Regions from separate parts of the Bacillus sp. SIMBA_154 genome, predicted to be linked through region 2. Evidence: predicted binding sites of a transcription regulator. Region 2 holds the regulator's gene; each other region holds the start of a gene.
The links. Region 2 encodes LexA, which represses DNA repair genes until DNA is damaged. Its sites were predicted from a motif close to CGAACATATGTTCG; they were not measured.

Region 1 (6,818 bases), on a different contig from region 2:
GATCATGTGCGTCCATTGCGGGCGTACTAAAGCAGGTGAAATCTGGAGAAATCAAGCCAGGCAGTAAAGTGGTCGCTGTATTAACAGGAAACGGGTTGAAAGATCCGAATACGGCGATTGATATTTCACACATCAAACCGGTCACACTCGATGCAGATGAAGATCAAATTCTCGAACATTTAGAAAAGGCCGCACGCGTATGAGTGAAGCCTCCATGCTTTTTTCAATCACAGTACCGGGAAGCACTGCCAACTTAGGACCAGGCTTTGATTCAGTCGGAATGGCGCTCAGCCGCTACTTAAAGCTATCGGTCTATGGCCATGATAGCTGGCTGTTTGAAGCAGAAACAGATGTCGTGTCTGGTATTCCATCAGGCACCGACAATCTGATTTATCAAACAGCCAAAAAGGTCGCAGATGACTTTGGAAAAACACTCCCGCCTGTTCATGTCAAAGTGTGGAGTGATATTCCATTGGCTCGGGGGCTAGGCAGCAGTGCAGCCGCCATCGTGGCCGCCATTGAGCTTGCCAATCAGCTGCTTGAATTAAATTTGTCAGATGATCAGAAGCTCTTTTTTGCAAGTGAGGTAGAGGGTCATCCAGATAATGCTGGTGCTTCGCTATTTGGTGGTTTACTCATCGGTCTTCATGAAGAAGAAAAGACACATGCCGTCAAAGTGCAGCATGTGGACATAGATGTAGTGGTCGTAATTCCTTTTTATGAAGTGTTAACAAAGGATGCCCGTGATGTCCTGCCAGAGGATCTTTCCTATAAGCATGCCGTTAGTGCGAGTGCGGTGAGTAACGTCCTTGTCGCCGCCTTAATGACGCAGAACTGGCCGCTTGTAGGGGAAATGATGAATAAAGATTTGTTTCATCAGCCTTATCGCACCATGCTTGTCCCAGAGCTGTCGAAGGTGGAGCATGTCGCTTCATTAAAAGGAGCGTATGGAACAGCTTTAAGCGGTGCCGGGCCGACGATCCTTACCTTAGTTGAAAAAGGGAAGGGAGACGCGCTGAAAGAGCAGCTTGCTCAAAATTTCCCTCATTGCGAAGTAGATTTGCTGACGGTTCCAGTAGAAGGTGTCGTCGTCGAACATCATCCTGTCAATCAAGTGTAGAACGTGCGGTGAATACGCACGTTCCAGCGTGTAGACAAACCCTCGCATTCTGTGTCAGTCCTGCGTGCCGGTGCTCACGAATCTCAAATTCGCTCCGCTCCGGTACTCGTCCTTCCTAGACTTCAAGGGCTTTCTATCACGCTGAAAAGAAGACAAATGGCTAAAATAAAGATCATTTTAGCCATTTGTCAACAATCTGGAACGTGCGGTGAATACGCACGTTCTTTTTTATACTTGTTTTTAAGGGCAGAAGCAGGGATTATTATTTAGAGGATCGAACTATTTTTTATACATAAAAGGGGGAGATACATTCATGAAGAAATTGATAACTGCTGAAGATATAACGAAGATTGTTTCTGTTTCTCATCCGGTCTATTCGCCAGATGGAAAAAGGGCGGTCTTTACAAAAGTCACTGTGAATGAGAAAAAGGATGATTACAATATCCATTTATGGGTTCGAGATGAAGAGACAGATGAGCTGTCTCAATGGACATTTGAGGATGGAAAGCACCATCATCCTGTTTGGTCAAAAGACGGTAAGCAGCTTGCCTTTATGTTGCAAAAGCCAAAGGAAGTTCCTCAGCTGGCACTCATGCAGAGTCAAGGAGGCGGCGTGCGTACCTTAACGAATATTCCTTACGGGGTATCTCATCCTGTATTTTCACCAGATGGAACTTTCCTTTATGCGGGTGTGTCATTAAAACAAACAGAATCTGTTCATGATGAAAAAAAGGAGGAGCGAGATGACTTTGCTCCGGCAGTATATGATGAGTTGACTTATAAGGCAGATGGAAGAGGATTTTTAGATGGGCGTTTGACGCAGATCGTTCAAGTGGATGTCCGTTCAGGCGAGGTACAGCCTGTTACAAGCCAGCAGCATCATCATATAAATCATGTGGTCTCTCCGTGCGGAAAATGGCTCGCCTATATTCAAACAAATCCTCAGATACCTTATATAAGTGATGTGTGTCTTCTCTCATTAGAGGATGGTACATCAAGCAAAATCACACAATCAACCGGCGCCTACTCAAGCGTATCTTTTTCTCCAAATGGAGAAAGCCTTTTGGTCATTGGACATGAGCGCGAATTTCAAAATGCAACTTTCCCATCATTATGGCTGTATGACCTGAAGGAAGAAAGGGCCATCCAGCTATCAGAAATGCTCGATATGTATGTGGGCAACTGTATGGCAGGGGATAGTGTCATGGGTGAAGCCAATCAGCTTCCCCAATGGACAAAAGATAGTCAAGGGTTTTATGCGCTTGTCTCTGATCAAGGAAGTACAGGAATTTATTATTTTTCCATTGAAGGTTTAGCCTACCCTGTTCGACTAGAGGCAGAACATATTACGAACTTCAGCCTTCATCCAGATGAATCAAAATTGCTGCTGAGCCGGCTGTCACCCGTCACACCAAGTGAGCTGTATGAGCTGACATTAGGGGAAACATCACTAAAGCAAATCACATTCGAGCATGCTACCTTTCTCAAGGAGCATGTCCTCTCAGTACCGGAGCCATTTTCGCTTCAGTCGAAAGAGGGCGACGATGTACATGGGTGGTTCATGAAGCCTTCCCAGATGGAAGACGGGAAGAAATATCCGCTTATTCTAGAGATTCATGGCGGACCGCATGCGATGTATGGTCAAACGTATTTTCATGAATTTCAAATGCTCGCCTCTGAAGGCTTTGCCGTTGTGTATGTCAATCCTCATGGCAGTCATGGGTACGGACAGATGTTTACCGACCGTGTGAGAGGCAGCTATGGTGATGTTGATTATGAGGATGTCATGCTGGCTGTTGATCATGTGCTAAAAGCCTATGATTTTCTTGATGAAACGAGACTCGGAGTGACCGGCGGCAGCTATGGGGGTTTTATGACCAACTGGATTGTGGGACAGACAGACCGCTTTCGTGCAGCCGTCACACAGCGATCCATCTCGAACTGGATTAGCTTTTATGGTATCAGTGATATCGGCTATTTCTTTACAAGGTGGCAGATTGATGGGGATATTTATGATTCGGTTGATAAGCTATGGGATCGTTCGCCGCTTAAATATGTGAAACAGGTGAACACGCCGCTTCTCATCTTGCACAGCGATGAAGATTATCGCTGTCCAGTCGATCAAGCAGAGCAGCTTTTTGTGGCATTGAAGGAGCTTGGGAAAGACACAAGATTGGTCAAATTCCCGAAGGCATCTCATGATTTATCCAGAAGCGGCCACCCGGGACAGCGCATTCAAAGACTGACCTTTATTCAAGAATGGTTTAAAGAAAAGTTATCCTAATGAAAAAAACGACCCGATTTGGGTCGTTTTCATGTCATATATGAATTAGAAAACCTGTTCAACTTCTACAACGCCAGGCACTTCTTCTAATAATGCGCGCTCAATACCGGCTTTCAGTGTAATGGTTGAACTTGGGCAGCTGCCGCAAGCACCAAGAAGACGTAATTTGACAATGCCATCTTCAATGTCTACAAGCTCACAGTCTCCACCATCACGTAATAGAAATGGACGAAGTTTGTCCAGTACTTCCTGTACTTGGTCTTTCATTTCGACTTCAGTCATTAGATATAATCGCTCCTTTCACAACATATCACCATTATATTCATCTGGACGATAAAAATCTATTGATTGGTTTCAAAGTTTCCTTCTCATTATAGCACAATCTCACCTTGAAACAAAAAGTGATTTTGACTTTTTTCATACAGAAAATTCAGCTAAAATAAAGGAGAATAGGGGGCTTGTCAAATGAACCAAACCGTTGATCTTTATGTATATGGAAGAGATGTCCTGTGTGCTAGCTGCGTGAATCTGCCTTCTTCAAAAGATACATTTGAGTGGTTAGATGCAGCGTTAAAACGAAAATATCCGAATCAGCCGTTTCGCATCACATATATTGATATTGAGCACCCGCCAGAAAACGAACGCCAAAAGGAATTGTGTGAACGAATTCTTGATGATGAATTCTTTTATCCACTTGTCCTAGTGGAGGATCAAATTGTTGGAGAGGGCAATCCGAAATTAAAAGACATTTATCAAGAAATGGAGAAATACGGGTACAAAGAGAGCAGTGAATAAGCTGTTCTTTTTTTGAGAAAATAAATAGAACAAGTGTTCCTTTTTATGTTGAAAAAGAACGTTCGTTCGTATATAATGGAATAAAAGGAGTGTGAGCATCATGAATTATTTACTGAAACAATCTCTTCATCAGCAAATACCGATTGACATGATTTATATGAAGAAAAACGGAGAGTGCACAAAGCGAAAAATCATTGTACACCGTCAAACGGAACAGCTCATACAAGCGTATTGTTTATCGAAGAAGACAATGAGAACTTTTCGTAAAGACTGCATACTTGCCCTTGCTCCGATCAAATTGACCAATCCATCGGCACATGCCGTTTCATAGAAAAAAGCTCCTTCTTCAAGAAAGGAGCTTTGAGAAAAAAATCACATGAGCTTAGCCATTGTGATGCTTGTACATCCAAAGAAGTCCAGATTTTAGGAGTCTTGGCACACGGCCAACAAGTGGACGATCCGCAACTAAGCCAAAGCCGGCTTTTTTCCCTAAAGAGCCTAGTACCCCTTTTAGCTTAAACTGAGGATAAGCCTCAGGAAGCGGCTCGTTTTTCCAGCGTTTTTGTAGAGATTGGACAATTTGTTCTGCCTGCGCCTCGGCAAGCTGTGCACTTGGGGCATGCGGCAAGCTTGCGCAATCACCCACGACATATACATGCTCATCTTCAGGGAGATTGTGATGAGGAGTTAATACGACGCGGCCTTGTGCGTCTTTTTCAACATCCATGTCTCTTATCACTTTGCTTGGCTGAATGCCTGCTGTCCACACAATGACTTCTGCTTCAATTGCGTCGTCATGGTTGTAAACAACGCCTTCTTCAACCTTCGTAATATTGGCGCAGTTAATGATCTGTACATCATTTTCTTCAAACCACTTTTGCACATATAAACTTAATCTTTTTGGGAAGCTTGATAGAATCAGTTCTCCACGATCAAAAAGAATAATGTTTAAATCGGTGCGGCTTTCTCGCAGTTCACTGGCTAGCTCTACCCCGCTAAGTCCAGCCCCGACAATGCCAACCGTTGCGCCCGCACTCAAATTGTTTAATTTGTTATACGTATGCCTTGATTGATCAATGGTTTGAATGCTGTATGTATGTTCTTTTGCACCAGGGACATGATGATACTTGTCCTCACAGCCGAGTCCAATCACCGTGTCATCATATGGAATGGGTTCACGGTCGCTGAATAAGATCTGTTTGTTTTCAATATCAACTTTTTCTACTTCCCCATATTGAATATCCAGCTTCGGATGCTCTGGAAAAGATACTCGAATGTGATGATCAGAGATCGTTCCAGCAGCAAGTGCATAATATTCTGTTTTTAAACAGTGGTAAGGATTTCGATCAATTAATGTGATAGTAACATCATCAGGTAATTGATTTGGCAATAAGCGGTGGAGAACCCGCATATTCCCGTAACCTCCGCCGATCAAGACTAAATTTTTCATGACGATTCTCCTTTTCCCCCTAGACATTGAAAAACACTTATACTAAAAAACTTTAAGTTAAAATACCAAATAAAATTATATCGAATTTACTGTGAAACCACAATAATTGTTTCAAAATAACCTACATATTCATTAGTTAGTCCTAAATAGTAAAACATTTTACGAGGAATAGGCGTAACGATACAGGTGGAGCTCATGTTTTGACTAATAGAAGGAATTTCGGTAGGATGGTAAAGCAATGTGAGGTGAAGCAAAGTGTTCCCACTGATCGAATTTTGTGTAAGCAATCTTGCACAAGGGTCGCAAGAAGCAAAAGAGAAGCTTGAAAAAGACCCAAACCTAGACGTAATGGAATACGGCTGTTTAAGCTACTGCGGCAAATGCATGGACTCCCCATTCGCACTTGTGAATGGAGAATTTGTTTCAGGAGAAAATGCAGAGCAGCTAGTCGAGCGTATTTATGCTTTTATAGAGGAAAATGAGATGTTTTAGGTGCACCACATGGGTCATGAGGTGCATTTTTTTACACTTTTCAGCTTCCATTTTTAAGGAGAATGAATAGAAAGCGCATCCAATATGTTATGCTAATAAAATATCATCAAAATGAAGCATCACACGATTGAAAAAGAGGCATATGCATAATAAAAGCCCTTTGCCATGGCAGCAAAGAGCTTCTATGTATGAAAAACGGGGGATGATAAGATTGTCTCCTGAATCGACTCCTTTTATACTATAAGAAACAACATTTATGGAGGAAGCTCATGACATCATTTCAATTCACGAAAATGCACGGACTAGGAAATAATTATATTTACGTCAATCAGATGAAGGAACAGCTTCCAGAAGAGCAGCTATCAGAGATGGCGATCCGTGTTTCTTCTGTTTATACAGGAATCGGTTCTGACGGGATGATTCTCATTTGCCCATCAGATGTTGCACCTGTGAAAATGCGTATTTTCAACAATGATGGATCAGAGGGGAAAAACTGCGGTAACGGGCTGCGCTGCGTCGCAAAATATGTGTATGAGCATCAGATTGTGACAGACACGACGTTCCAGATTGAGACATTGTCAGGACTCGTTGAAGCTACTGTCCATATCAAAGATGATCACGTTCAGTTAGTCACAGTAGATATGGGAAAACCACGTTTCGAAAAAGAAGCGATGCCA
Region 2 (6,818 bases):
GGTTGTTCATGGCTTTCATCATTTGATTGATTTTCTTTTGGGACGGTTTCATGCCCATTTGCATCATCATCATTCGAAGCATTTGTTCATTAATTGGTGGATTCTTTTTCAAGTAGCTCATCATATACTTACGAGCAATAAAGAATCCGAGTGCAACTCCTGCAAGCAGTGCAACAACGCCTACAAGGATGACAACCCATAAATCCATAATTCTTCCTCCTTCATGTTGTCTCGTATAAAGTGTACTAAACAAAAGGCTATTATACAACATTTCACGTTCAATTTTATTTTTTTAAACAAAATTCCTCACTTTTACCGGATTGAGCCACCCGTGCTTCTTTGATCCAAAGTCCATGGCAAGGAAGCAAGGACTGATTTTTCTCAGCACTTCAAAAAACACCGCTTCTGCCTCATAACTACCTGTGGCAGACATTTGAATATAACGATCTTTGATGATGAATGCAGCTGTTCCTTTTCCATCTGGTAAGGAGGCGCTGTAAATCGAGCCTATTTGTGTATAGTGAATGTTCGTTAAGTTGTTCATTAATCGCTGGTGCATATGAAAAGCAGGGATTCGTTTCGTCACGTAATCCACTTGTTTCACAAGCATAACCAATTCATCTTCCGTGCGGTTCGTCCAGTGTAACGACTCAAACAAATGAAACAAAATCGATTCTCTACCAAAATAATGATGCGCAAATTCATCCTCAATCCAATAAATATAATAATGGCGTTCCATGTCTATCCCTTCCTTTCACATTTCGTCAATCTCGTATATTGCTTGTATTATACAAAAATGTGAAAGAAAGAATTGTCTATATATGAAGCAAGAAGAAACTAGTTTTGTCAAAAAAACAAGAAAAAAGAAAAAAGTTTGCAGAGCGGATGGAAATGCTCTGCAAACAGGTAGCAAAAAAGCATGATGCTTGGAAATCGATTATTTATTAAGCTTCGCTTTCACACGGCTGACCACGTTGCTTACAGTAAATCCGTATTTCTCAATAATGGTTTCACCTGGAGCAGAAGCGCCAAATTTATCAATCGCAATCACGTCGCCATCAAGACCAGTGTAACGCTCCCAGCCAAATGAAGCACCCATTTCAATCGCAATACGTGCTCTCACTGCTTTAGGTAGGACTGACTCTTTGTATTCGTCTGACTGCTGATCGAAGCGATCCCATGCAGGAAGACTCACAACAGAAGCACGGATGCCTTCTTTTTCAAGTGCCTTTTGCGCTTCAATCGCTAAGCCTACTTCAGATCCTGAAGCGAGTAAAAGTGCTTCTTGCTGAGCATCAGCAGCTTCAACGACAACGTATCCACCTTTTTCTACTCCCTCATATGCCTTCTCTGGTGCTTGGTCAATCGTTGGAAGGTTTTGACGAGTGAGTACTAGTGCTGTTGGTTTATCCGTTGAAGATACAGCCAGTTTCCACGCTGCAGCTGTTTCGTTTCCATCTGCTGGACGAATGACAGAAAGGTTAGGCATCGCGCGTAATGAAGCAAGTTGTTCAACCGGCTCATGCGTTGGCCCATCTTCACCGACGGCAATACTATCATGCGTAAAGACATACGTGACTGGCAGTCCCATTAATGCAGCAAGACGAATAGCTGGTCTTAAGTAATCTGAGAAAACAAAGAACGTTCCGCCGAATACACGGAGACCGCCGTGAAGTGCCATACCGTTTAACGCGGCACCCATTGCAAATTCTCTGACACCAAACCAAATATTTTTGCCGGCGTAATTATTTTTACCAAAGTCGTCAGTGTTTTTAATTGTTGTTTTATTTGATCCAGCAAGGTCAGCAGAACCACCAATAAAGAAAGGTACTTGCTTCGCAATGCCATTTAATACTTCGCCAGAAGAAGCGCGAGAGGCAAGACTTGAGCCTGATTCATAAACAGGAACCTCTTGATCCCAATTCTCAGGAAGCTTTCCTTCAATCGCAAGCTTCAGCTGAGCTGCTAGCTCTGGATATTCTTTTTCATATTGCTCAAATAGCTCATTCCACGCTGCTTCTTTTTTCTGACCAGCGTCTTTTACAGCTTCTTTGAAATGATCGTACACTTCAGAAGGTACATGGAAATCTTCTTCAAACGTCCAAGAATAAGCTTCCTTCGTCAGCTTTGCTTCGTCGCTGCCAAGCGGTGCACCATGCACACCAGACGTTCCCGCACGGTTTGGAGATCCGAAACCGATCGTTGTTTTCACTTCAATGAGAGTAGGTTTGTCCGTACTTTGTTTGGCTTTTTCAATAGCAGCAGTCACTTCTTCGATGTTGTTGCCGTCTTTTACGTAAAGAACTTCCCAGTTCATCGCTTCAAAACGATTCTTCACATTTTCAGAGAATGAACGATCTAGGTCGCCATCTAAAGAAATATCATTTGAATCATAAAGAACAATTAAACGGCCTAAGCCTAAATGACCAGCAAGTGAAGCAGCTTCAGAGGAAATTCCCTCCATTAAGTCTCCGTCTCCGCAAATGCTGTATGTATAGTGGTCCACAACGTTAAAGTTGTCTTTGTTATACGTTTCCGCAAGATGTCTTTCTGCAAGTGCCATTCCAACTGCCATGGCAATCCCTTGTCCTAAAGGACCTGTTGTGGCATCTACGCCTTCTGTGTGTCCAAATTCAGGATGTCCAGGTGTTTTGCTTCCCCATTGGCGGAATTGTTTTAGATCTTGGATGCTAAGGTTGTATCCGCTTAAATGAAGCATGCTATATAAAAGCATAGAGCCATGTCCCGCAGATAAAACAAAACGGTCTCTGTTAAACCAATTTGGGTTTTGCGGACTTACGTTTAAGTGATTCGTCCATAAAGCGTATGCCATTGGTGCAGCACCCATTGGCATTCCAGGGTGACCGGAATTCGCTTTTTCAATTGCGTCTATGGAGAGAGTACGTATTGTTGCAATAGATTTCAATTCAATCGTTTCCATATAAATTTAAATCCCCTTCCGTATCTTGTGTACACCATTATCATAAATCTACTGTCCTTTTTTCACAACTATTTCACGCTGAAAAAGAAGGATTTTGTCACATTTAGTTTATCGATCACCTAAAAACTTATGCAAATAAGAAAAAAGATGAGAATATTCTTCCCATCTTTTCAAAATTCAAGAAATCCTGATCTTAATGAAGGTTCTGATCTCTTTCTCTTTTTAATTTTTCTGGTGTGACATCGTTTCCTTCAGGATCGACGATTTTCACGGTTTTAAGTGTATTTTTCATAGAAGAACGAAAAGCTTTTAAATATTCTTCTCTTAAATGCTTTTGTTCTGTTTTTTCAGCGTCCGACAAACCGGTCTCTTTCGACTTTTTTGAAAGCTCATTTATTCTTGCAAGCTGCTTTTTAGAAATCATGACAAACTCCTTTAAAACATTTTCTCTAAATACTACTAAATATCATTCATTTTTACAACAATTCACACTTTACGTGGTAAGAGCTTTTTCATATTCTTGATACCTTCTATGCACCGTCGCCTTTGAAATGTCAAAGCCTAGTCCCTGAAGTGTTGCTGCGATTTCGGCGAACGTCATGTTGTTTTTTCTTAATCGAACAATTTCTGAAATCGGTACTTCAATTCGCTCACGGCCAGGCGCCTGCTCACGGTGTTTTAAATTGAGTTCAGGCTGATACCCGCGCTCAACAGCCCTCTTCATTCCCCGCTTAATTTTCAGGTTATGAATTTTTCGTTGATACTCTTCCACGATTCCTACAATCTCAATGACCATCTCATCTGCTTCTGAAAGCTCAAGCTCTCCTCTATGAAAAACACTATACACCTTTACTTTCTCTTTAAAAAGACAATGAAGAAGCGCAATTTTTGCTTGTCCTCTTCCAAGGCGCGTCTCATCCTGAATGAGAACAGCATCTATTGACTCTTCTTTCAGCGTAGCAAGCATATCAAAAACACCATTACGATCTAGATCGTATCCACTCGCTTTTTCTTTAATGACTTTGACCACATTCATCTTGTGCAAAGCAGCTAAAGCTAGCAATTCTTCTTCTTGTCTTTTCAGCGAGGTTTCCTGCTCTTCTTTGACAGTACTGACTCTCGCATAAATGATTGCGTTCATCTCTTCAATCGACCTTTCTACTGTACTGTTGCAAGTTGATATACGACTGGATGCTCTTTTTTGACTGGTATCACAAGGATGTCTCCAGGCTGGATTTCAGTTGAAGCAAGATCATTGTGTTCGGTTACCCAGTCAATAAACGCATTTTTGTCGATTGATTTACTGTCGTTTACTTGATCAGCTAACCCCCAAAGAGTATCACCTGATTGAACCTCTATTTTAACATATTGATTTGGATCATTATGGCTAGTGACTGCGATAAGTGAGAGAAATATGCCAACGATGAATGAGAATACCCCAATAAAAATAATAGATTCTTTTAACCTCATAATGTCATCTCCCCTAACAGAATATGCGTTCGCTCTTTCTGTCATTCATTATAAATACGAACAAACGTTTCTGTCAAACGTTTTTTTCGAACCTATGTTTGTACTGTTAGGAAAAACATGCTATAATTTCTTTAAAATTGACGTTTTGAGGTGCAAAAGATGACGAAGCTATCAAAAAGACAACTCGATATCCTGACATTCATCAAAGAAGAAGTAAAAAGCAAGGGCTATCCCCCATCCGTTCGTGAAATTGGAGAAGCTGTCGGTCTAGCATCCAGCTCAACTGTCCATGGACATTTAGCTAGACTAGAAACAAAGGGTTTAATTAGAAGAGACCCGACAAAACCTAGAGCGATCGAAGTACTAGATGAAGAGGAAATGAATATTCCAAAGAGTGCTGTAATGAATGTACCAGTCATCGGAAAAGTAACAGCCGGCTTGCCTATCACGGCTGTTGAGAATGTAGAAGAATACTTCCCTCTTCCAGAGACTTTTGCAGCGCCAGATGAACAAGTATTTATGCTTGAAATTATGGGAGAAAGTATGATTGATGCGGGTATTTTGGACAAGGACTATGTCATTGTCCGTCAGCAAAGCACTGCCAACAATGGAGATATTGTGGTCGCGATGACAGAGGAAGATGAAGCCACAGTGAAACGTTTTTATAAGGAAGATACACACTTTAGATTACAGCCAGAGAACCCATCAATGGAACCGATTATTTTACAGAATGTGAGTATACTAGGTAAAGTGATTGGCGTATTTCGAAATATTCATTAAAACAAGCCGGTATTTCATCAGTTGCTGATGAGAACCGGCTTTTTCTTTTATGAACAAGAATAAGCAAGAATACTCGAACTTGGGAACGAACCAAATGTAAAGTTCGGCCATATAAAGCCTGTTGTACGGCCAAAAGGCTGTGAGGAAAGCACATACATTAAAAATACTTGACCGTTTCTAAGGAACACAATCGTCCATCTTCTATTACATCCCGCTGCAAACTGAACAGTTTGCTGGCCTCCACTTACACTTTGCCCTGAAATAAGTGACTGCATACTTTGAGGCTGAGAGACTGCTTGCTGATACTGTGAGATGATATGCTGCGGCGGAGCTGGCGGGGCTGATTGTCCGCCTGAACCTTGCCCTGGCCCAGTACCTCCCCCTCCGATTGGAAACCCAGGAAATCCTCCAACTTGAGGAACAGGAAGCGATGGCCATCCTTGTACCTGCCTATCATATAAGTACCCATTCCACATACCTTCATACGGATGATACATATTAAACACCACTTTCTTAGACATTCATCACGACAGTATATGTCATAAATGAAAAAGGGTGTTGAACGTCCAAATAGAAATTTTTCCAAAAGACGTTTTGTTCTTCTGTAGAACGGTTAAATAGTAGTGAAGAAGAAAAAATAAAAAAATGAAAACTTTTTGTCTCGCTCAAACGTTATATAGGTAGAAAGAAAAGAAATAAAAAACTTTTAGATTTAACACTTGTAATATCAATGTAATTATTGTAACATTTGTAACATAAGAAGTTTTCATTTAAAAAAGGAGGCAATCGCCTTGAAAAAATTATTTGTTTTATTAACTGCTATTATGCTTATGATCTCATTACAATCAACAACACTAGCCGCTTCCAAAAAACCAGCCGCTTTAACAAATAAAGAAGCGTTACATATTGCCCTTGATGCACGAGAACACTTTTGGAGTGCGATGTCAGGCTACAAAATTAATGAACATTCAGATTACAAATTAAAATCATTTAGTTATAAAGACATGACATACAACTATCTTTCTAAAACATTTGATACAAAGAAAAAACTAAACAGCTACCTATCTCAAGTTTTCACAAAAGATGCGATCACTCATGGTTTAAAAGACTATCAGTTTATTGTTCATAATAGGAAAATGGCTGTTCCAGTCGGTGACGGAGACAACATGCTCAATTGGGAGAAAGCAACACCTAAACTTGTCTCTAAGAAAAATACAATCCGCACATATGAATTCACAGTCCCAACACTTGATGGACGTGAAGTAAAACGAACTGTCACTTATGAGAAAGTACAAAAGGATTGGAAAGTAACAAAAATTGACGCTGTGATCTAAATAAAAACCAGGCCCGTTACTAGGCCTGGTTTTTATTTAGGAGAAAATTCAGTCATGTGATCTAGCGCGTGGGCAAGTGATGATGCCGTGCGAAATTCATGAAAAGGAAGCCCGAGCTGCACAGCTGTTTGAGCGATTTCTGGTCTGATCCCTGAAATGGTCGTCTCCACCCCAATTAACCGAAGTGACGTGACAAGATCAAACATTTGATGAGCCACCATTGTATCAATAATGACGACACCCGATAAATCAATGCACAAATGCTGAACACCTTTTTGCGAGCACTGTTTTAA
Region 3 (6,818 bases), on a different contig from region 2:
TCTTCCTATTGGTTTAACTGCATGTGGTACAAATGACAATGCGGGTGTAGATACTCGTTATAATCAATCAGGCCAGCCGGTCGGTTATCATTCGAATCAACGGGCGGCAGACAACAACCAAGATCACCAAGGCCCAATTTCTGAGCTTATGGAAGGGATGAACGAAAATACAACGAATGTTGATTATCGTTCGCGTCCTACGGAGGATCAAGTGAGAATGCCGCTTACTGGCGGAGATGGACGCTACAGTCATGGAGATATGAATTATCATAACCAAATGTCGTTCTCTGGCTACGATAAACAAGAGAACATACAGCGTTCACGAAAAATTGCGAACCGCGTGAATAAAATGAATCACGTAGCAGACTCACAAGTTATGGTCACTGATGAAAATGTGTATATTGCGATTAAATCGGATGGACGCCTGACGGAAGAGGGCGTATCACAAGTAGAAGAAGCAGCGACTCGTTATGCAGATGGAAGAGCTGTCCAAGTCATCAAAGATGAAGGAGCATTCACACGCTTCAGAGATATGAGAAAAACACAATTTGAAACAGGACAAACAGGCATGACCCGATAGTTGAATGAATAAAAAAGGCTAAAGTTCATTACGAACTCTAGCCTTTTCTTAAAAATATATCTTGATGCCTATATAAAATTCGTAAAAGAAATAACAGCCAAATCCAAGTAATAAAATACCAGCAATAATGGATGTCCACTTCATCATCGTCCGATTCATCACTGATAAATGTTAGAAATGTTTGCAATCGACTAGAACTTCCTTTGAACAAGTAGTTTGTATAAAAAATTCTTCATTTAGATTAATTATACATAGTAGGAAAAAAGGATCAATGATGATTTCTGATTTGATCGAAATAAAGGGGAAGCTGTTGTATAGAAGTTTGCATATCATGCTCATCGGTACAGCTTGTAGGGGAAAGGAACTATTTTCCTGAATCTTCTTTTTTTCATATCGTCTCTATGATAAACTGATGTGGAAATCAATAAAAGTGACTAGGGGTGCCCGCTAAAGTGGGCTGAGAGAGAAGCTTAAGTTTCTTAACCCTTTGGACCTGATCTGGCTCGTACCAGCGTGGGGAAGTTGAAGATGATACATGTGTCATATGAATGACATTCATGTTTTTTTCTGACGACGAAACCAGGTTCTCAACATAGAGCCTGGTTTTTTGCTGGTGCTGATTCCATCCTGTCCGATGACAAAAAGAGAAGGAGAGAACAGCAAATGAAAGAAAAGAAAAATGTCCCATCAACCCAATCTTTACTATCAAGCTTTGACGGAAGTCGAAAGGTGTATGAGCAGGGCTCAAGACCTGACATCTTGGTGCCAAAAAGGGAGATTATGCTCTCAAATACTGTGACACAGGCGGGCGACATTCAAAATGACCCGATCCGTGTGTACGATACAAGTGGACCGTACACAGATGAAAACGCCCATATTAATGTTACAAAGGGTTTAAAGCGTCTTAGAGCGGCGTGGATTAAAGAAAGAGGAGATACAGAAAGCTATGAAGGGCGTCATGTGAAACCAGAAGATAACGGGTATCGTTCAAAGGGGAAAGAGTCCTTTCATCATGTCCATACTGATTTTCATCATGTGCCGCTCCGCGCGAAAAATGGCGCCAGTGTGACACAAATGCATTATGCAAAAAAAGGCATCATCACACCTGAAATGGAATTTATCGCTTTGAGAGAACAGCTGAGCCCTGAGTTTGTGAGAGAGGAAGTAGCTAGCGGAAGAGCAGTCATCCCAGCGAATATTAACCATCCAGAAAGTGAGCCGATGATTATTGGAAAGCATTTTCACGTCAAAATCAATGCGAATATTGGCAATTCAGCTGTGACGTCATCCATCGATGAAGAGGTAGAGAAGATGACGTGGGCGATCAGGTGGGGGGCAGACACAATGATGGACCTGTCCACTGGGAAGGACATTCATACAACGAGAGAATGGATCATTCGGAATTGCCCAGTCCCAGTAGGAACCGTTCCCATTTATCAGGCACTTGAAAAAGTGAATGGAGTGGCAGAAGATTTGACGTGGGACGTGTACAGAGACACATTAATTGAACAAGCAGAGCAAGGTGTAGACTACTTCACGATTCATGCGGGCGTGCTATTAAGGTATATTCCGCTTACAGTCGATCGGGTAACGGGAATTGTGTCAAGAGGCGGAGCTATTATGGCAAGGTGGTGTCTCGCTCATCATCAAGAAAACTTTCTTTATACCCATTTCGAAGATATTTGTGAAATTATGAAAACCTATGATATTGCTTTTTCTCTTGGAGATGGACTCAGACCAGGTTCGATCGCTGATGCAAATGATGAGGCGCAGTTTGCAGAGCTGAAAACGCTAGGGGAATTGACAGAGATCGCCTGGAAACATGATGTACAGGTGATGATTGAAGGACCTGGACATGTCCCAATGGATAAAATCAAAGAAAATGTCGATAAGCAGATGGAGATTTGCAAAGAGGCACCATTTTACACGCTAGGACCTCTTACAACAGATATTGCCCCGGGGTATGATCACATTACATCCGCTATCGGCGCTGCCATGATCGGCTGGTATGGAACAGCCATGCTCTGCTATGTGACACCAAAAGAGCATTTAGGTTTGCCGAACAAAGAAGATGTGAGAGAAGGTGTCATTGCTTATAAAATTGCCGCACATGCAGCTGATCTAGCAAAAGGACATCCTGCTGCTCAAAAGCGCGATGATGCATTATCGAAAGCCAGATTTGAATTTAGGTGGCGGGATCAATTCCACCTGTCACTTGATCCAGAAAGAGCTTTGGCGTTCCATGACGAAACATTGCCTGCTGAAGGCGCAAAGACCGCTCACTTTTGCTCCATGTGCGGACCGAAGTTTTGCAGTATGAAAATTTCTCATGATATCCGCAATCAATCAGAAGAAGTGAAAAAAGAGATGGAGAAGAAGGCAAAAGAGTTTATCAGCCAAGGAAGTCAAATCTATCAATCCTAAAAAAAGAACCTCGCACTCCTTTTGTGCGGGGTTTTATAAAACGGCTGAAAAGGCTTTTCTCACGAGATGGAAAAGTGCTCTTACTGCAATCGCCATGATTTCCATACTCGGAATCAGGGCATCTGTTAAATGAAACAAGACAGTTTGTCTCTCTGGGGATGTTCTTTTCTTTTTCTTTTTCTTTTTCTGTTTCATGAAGACAGCCTCCTTTTTAAACAATATACTTCTTTGCAGATTAGAGAGATAGAGATGTTGTGTGAATTTAAACAAAATTTAAACTTCTTGTGTTTGGAAGGAAAGAAGGAGGGGAAACGAGTTGAGTAGAGAATGAATGAAAAGAGCTGACCTTACCAGTTAGCGAACAAGAAAGAGTGGAAGGTGATCTTATGATGAAAGTATTCAAGGTAACATTTCATATGAACAATGGGGAAGTGCTTGATTTCGAGCTGAAACGTCCAGCTACCTACGATGTGTATAAAAAAATTGAGGAATCCAATCAATGGTTTAAGCTGAATAATGAAATCATTAATCTATTAAATGTAAATAGTATCCATGTAGAAACAGAATAAAACAGAAAAGCCGCTCGGAAGGAGAGCGGCTTTCGTTATGCGGAGAAATCATTTCGGTTGTTAAGCTGGCCGCGGGAGAGCCAGTTCTTTTTATATAAATAGGCAATCACTTCAAGCCACAGACGCGGCGCTTTTTTAGGGAAAAAAGGTTTTTGGTAATAGGCGTAAGCGGCTTTTAAATCATCCCATTGATGACATGTTTTTGTTTGGGTGAAGCGGGCAACGTCGATCACCTTAACGAGGCCTTCCTTTGTTAAGATCAGGTTGCGCAGATGGATATCTGAAGGGTTTAACCCTTTCTCACGTGCTTCTTCTAGCGCTTCATCTACTTGTTCAATCATTTGTTTCTTGATCGGAATACCCTTTGTCAGGCATTCATAGAATGTGTAGCCTTTAATATATTCCATTAAAATATACTGATCCCCAGACTCATAAATCTCAGGGTAGTATGACGAACCGGAAAGTTTTTCGTAAATTGCTGCCTCTTTGCGGGCAATGTGTTGATAAGAAGGGAAAAAGACTTTTAGCGCCATTTTCTTGCCAGCTTTTTTATATGAAAATACATAGGCACTTCTTCCTTTGCCGCACAGCTCAAGCTCTGCCGGTTTTAATGTGAGCTTATTAAAACGTTTTTCTTCATGATACTGAATCGATTCGGCTAATCTTTTGATATCTGACATTGACTTCACCTTCTTTGGTTTCAGTTTATGCGGCTGAAAAACGAATGATGAAAAAACCATTTCATTCGATAAAGCAATGGATTGTATAAAACATAACATTTACGAATGAAGGATACAACGAAAGACTCTTAAAACGAGTCAGTGTAATCGGTTTGGTTAATGTTTAGAAAAATGGGTCAAACTACATATGTCATGCATCGATCTTATGTTCTAAAGAGGTGTAAATAGTGAAAGTGAAGATGAAACGTTTCGTTACAGGACTTATCATGACAAGTGTTCTTTTTTTCGCTGCGGATATGGAAGGAAAAGAACACTTGCAAAAGCAGTCAAACACCATCACCGTGCAGCTTGAAAAAGTCTATCTAGACGGCGATGTGAGTATTGAAAGACACCGGGCATCATTAGAAGACAAAGACACATTTTGGACGCAGTATAAAGGCTGGACGCTGGTAGAACAACAAGAGGATTTTGCCCTTTTTAGAAAACAAATTGATGATATCTCTCCATTAAGTAAAGCAAATGGATATATCGGATTATCAGAGGACGGTGTCATTTCTACGTTTCATGGAAGGCCAGGCGGCTGGGCGGAGCCTATTCATCTCTTCTTTCAAATTGATACGTCCCGTTTAGAAAGCCATGTGGAGGAGCAGCTTGAGCAAGGCATTCCTTTTCGAACAAAGGATGAATTTGAGCATGTGCTTGAAGTCATGCAACCTTACCGAAATGAAATATCATTTTAAAGCGTGTGACAGCTTGCTGGTGTGAGGGCCGCAAGCTGTTTTTCATGGTTGCACCGTAAAAATGGACTGAGCGAACGTATGTTAACTTTTATTGCGGTTTTCTCTTCGATTTATGTTACAATGAAGAACAGTCAAAGAGGTGAAAACGGTGATAGAATTTGTGAAAGGGACCATTGATTATGTGTGCCCGCAATATGTTGTCATTCAAAACGGCGGAGTGGGATATCAAGTCTATACCCCAAACCCGTTTATCTATCAAGTAAATAAACAAGAAACGATTTATACGTATCATTACATAAAGGAAGACGCATTTTCGTTATATGGATTTCAAACAAGAGAAGAAAAAGCGTTGTTCACAAAACTGTTAAATGTCACAGGGATTGGACCAAAGGGTGCACTTGCGATCCTTGCTTCCGGTGATCCTGGCGCTGTCATTTCAGCGATAGAACGTGAGGATGAAGCATTCCTTATTAAATTCCCTGGCGTTGGCAAAAAAACAGCTCGTCAGATCATTCTAGATCTAAAAGGAAAGCTTGCAGATGTGGTGCCAGAAATGATTGGCAACTTATTTAATCACGAGGATCATATTCAGATCGAAACGCAGCAAACCGCATTAGATGAAGCGCTCGAAGCGTTAAGTGTCCTTGGATACGGTGATCGTGAAATCAAAAAGGTTCTGCCTTTATTAAAAGAAGAGAAAAATCTCACAACCGATCAATATGTGAAAAAAGCTTTACAAAAAATGTTGAAATAGGGTGATGTCTCATGGATGAACGGCTCGTCTCAACTGAAGCAGACAACCATGAATCAGCCATTGAGCAAAGTTTGCGGCCGCAGACACTTAGCCAATATATCGGTCAGCAAAAAGTAAAGGATAATCTCAGCGTGTTTATTGAAGCTGCCCGGATGAGGCAGGAAACGCTGGATCACGTCCTTTTATATGGACCGCCTGGACTAGGGAAAACAACGCTTGCGTCGATCATTGCCAATGAAATGAATGTTCAGCTGCGTACAACGTCTGGACCAGCAATTGAGCGTCCTGGCGATTTGGCGGCTATCCTGACATCTCTTGAACCTGGTGATGTTTTGTTTATTGATGAAATTCATCGCTTGCAGCGCTCAATTGAGGAAGTGCTATATCCGGCGATGGAGGATTTTTGTCTAGATATCGTCATTGGAAAAGGAGATACAGCGCGCTCTGTACGGCTTGATTTACCGCCATTTACACTTGTAGGTGCTACGACCCGTGTTGGGCTTTTAACAGCACCGCTTCGTGATAGGTTTGGGGTACATGCAAGATTGGAATACTATGAGCAAAGAGATTTGGCTCACATTGTGGCAAGAACAGCCGAGCTGTTCGAGATTGGGATCGACGTTCGCTCAGCAGAAGAGATAGCGAGACGTTCTCGGGGGACGCCGAGGGTCGCCAATCGTTTACTCAGAAGAGTAAGAGATTTTGCGCAGGTGCTTGGGAATCATGCCATTACACAGGACATTGCAGAAGATGCCCTTGAACGTCTCCAAGTCGACAGGCTGGGACTGGATCATATAGACCACAAGCTGCTTTTAAGTATGATTGAAAAATTTAGAGGCGGTCCTGTTGGACTTGATACGATCTCAGCGACAATTGGAGAAGAATCACATACGATTGAAGATGTGTACGAACCGTATTTACTGCAAATTGGTTTCCTGCAAAGAACACCAAGAGGCCGGGTCGTCACAAGAGAAGCGTATGAACATTTTCAGATGGAGGTTCCGATTCGTGACTGAATTCCCTAAAATATTGATGATTTTAGGTGGTGTCCTTTTTGCCGCAGGCTTAGTG

Region 1: R0K30_RS15630 (WYL domain-containing protein) is a predicted target of LexA. The motif match lies at 4,255-4,268, and genes of this name have one in related genera.
Region 3: ruvA (Holliday junction branch migration protein RuvA) is a predicted target of LexA. The motif match lies at 5,065-5,078, and genes of this name have one in related genera.

The regions. Positions count from the first base shown of each region.
Region 1 covers NZ_JAWJBV010000013.1:9,320-16,137, reverse strand. The annotation lists gene thrC (threonine synthase) at 1-203, shown strand, start outside; gene thrB (homoserine kinase) at 200-1,120, shown strand; gene R0K30_RS15645 (S9 family peptidase) at 1,434-3,404, shown strand; partial or broken gene R0K30_RS15640 (NifU family protein) at 3,450-3,749, opposite strand; gene R0K30_RS15635 (YuzD family protein) at 3,870-4,199, shown strand; gene R0K30_RS15630 (WYL domain-containing protein) at 4,300-4,530, shown strand; gene R0K30_RS15625 (NAD(P)/FAD-dependent oxidoreductase) at 4,582-5,649, opposite strand; gene R0K30_RS15620 (YuzB family protein) at 5,905-6,141, shown strand; gene dapF (diaminopimelate epimerase) at 6,411-6,818, shown strand, end outside.
Region 2 covers NZ_JAWJBV010000007.1:103,219-110,036, forward strand. The annotation lists gene R0K30_RS11985 (YneF family protein) at 1-208, opposite strand, end outside; gene sirA (sporulation inhibitor of replication protein SirA) at 293-739, opposite strand; gene tkt (transketolase) at 938-2,941, opposite strand; gene R0K30_RS12000 (DUF896 domain-containing protein) at 3,135-3,365, opposite strand; gene R0K30_RS12005 (YneB family resolvase-like protein) at 3,435-4,082, opposite strand; gene yneA (cell division suppressor protein YneA) at 4,100-4,411, opposite strand; gene lexA (transcriptional repressor LexA) at 4,571-5,191, shown strand; gene R0K30_RS12020 (hypothetical protein) at 5,239-5,688, opposite strand; gene R0K30_RS12025 (IseA DL-endopeptidase inhibitor family protein) at 5,983-6,525, shown strand; gene R0K30_RS12030 (STAS domain-containing protein) at 6,558-6,818, opposite strand, start outside.
Region 3 covers NZ_JAWJBV010000006.1:193,717-200,534, forward strand. The annotation lists gene R0K30_RS11390 (YhcN/YlaJ family sporulation lipoprotein) at 1-580, shown strand, start outside; TPP riboswitch at 1,007-1,117, shown strand; gene thiC (phosphomethylpyrimidine synthase ThiC) at 1,244-3,004, shown strand; gene R0K30_RS11400 (hypothetical protein) at 3,038-3,199, opposite strand; gene R0K30_RS11405 (hypothetical protein) at 3,391-3,573, shown strand; gene R0K30_RS11410 (protein kinase family protein) at 3,609-4,253, opposite strand; gene R0K30_RS11415 (intercompartmental signaling factor BofC) at 4,493-4,993, shown strand; gene ruvA (Holliday junction branch migration protein RuvA) at 5,142-5,747, shown strand; gene ruvB (Holliday junction branch migration DNA helicase RuvB) at 5,759-6,763, shown strand; gene R0K30_RS11430 (DUF2905 domain-containing protein) at 6,756-6,818, shown strand, end outside.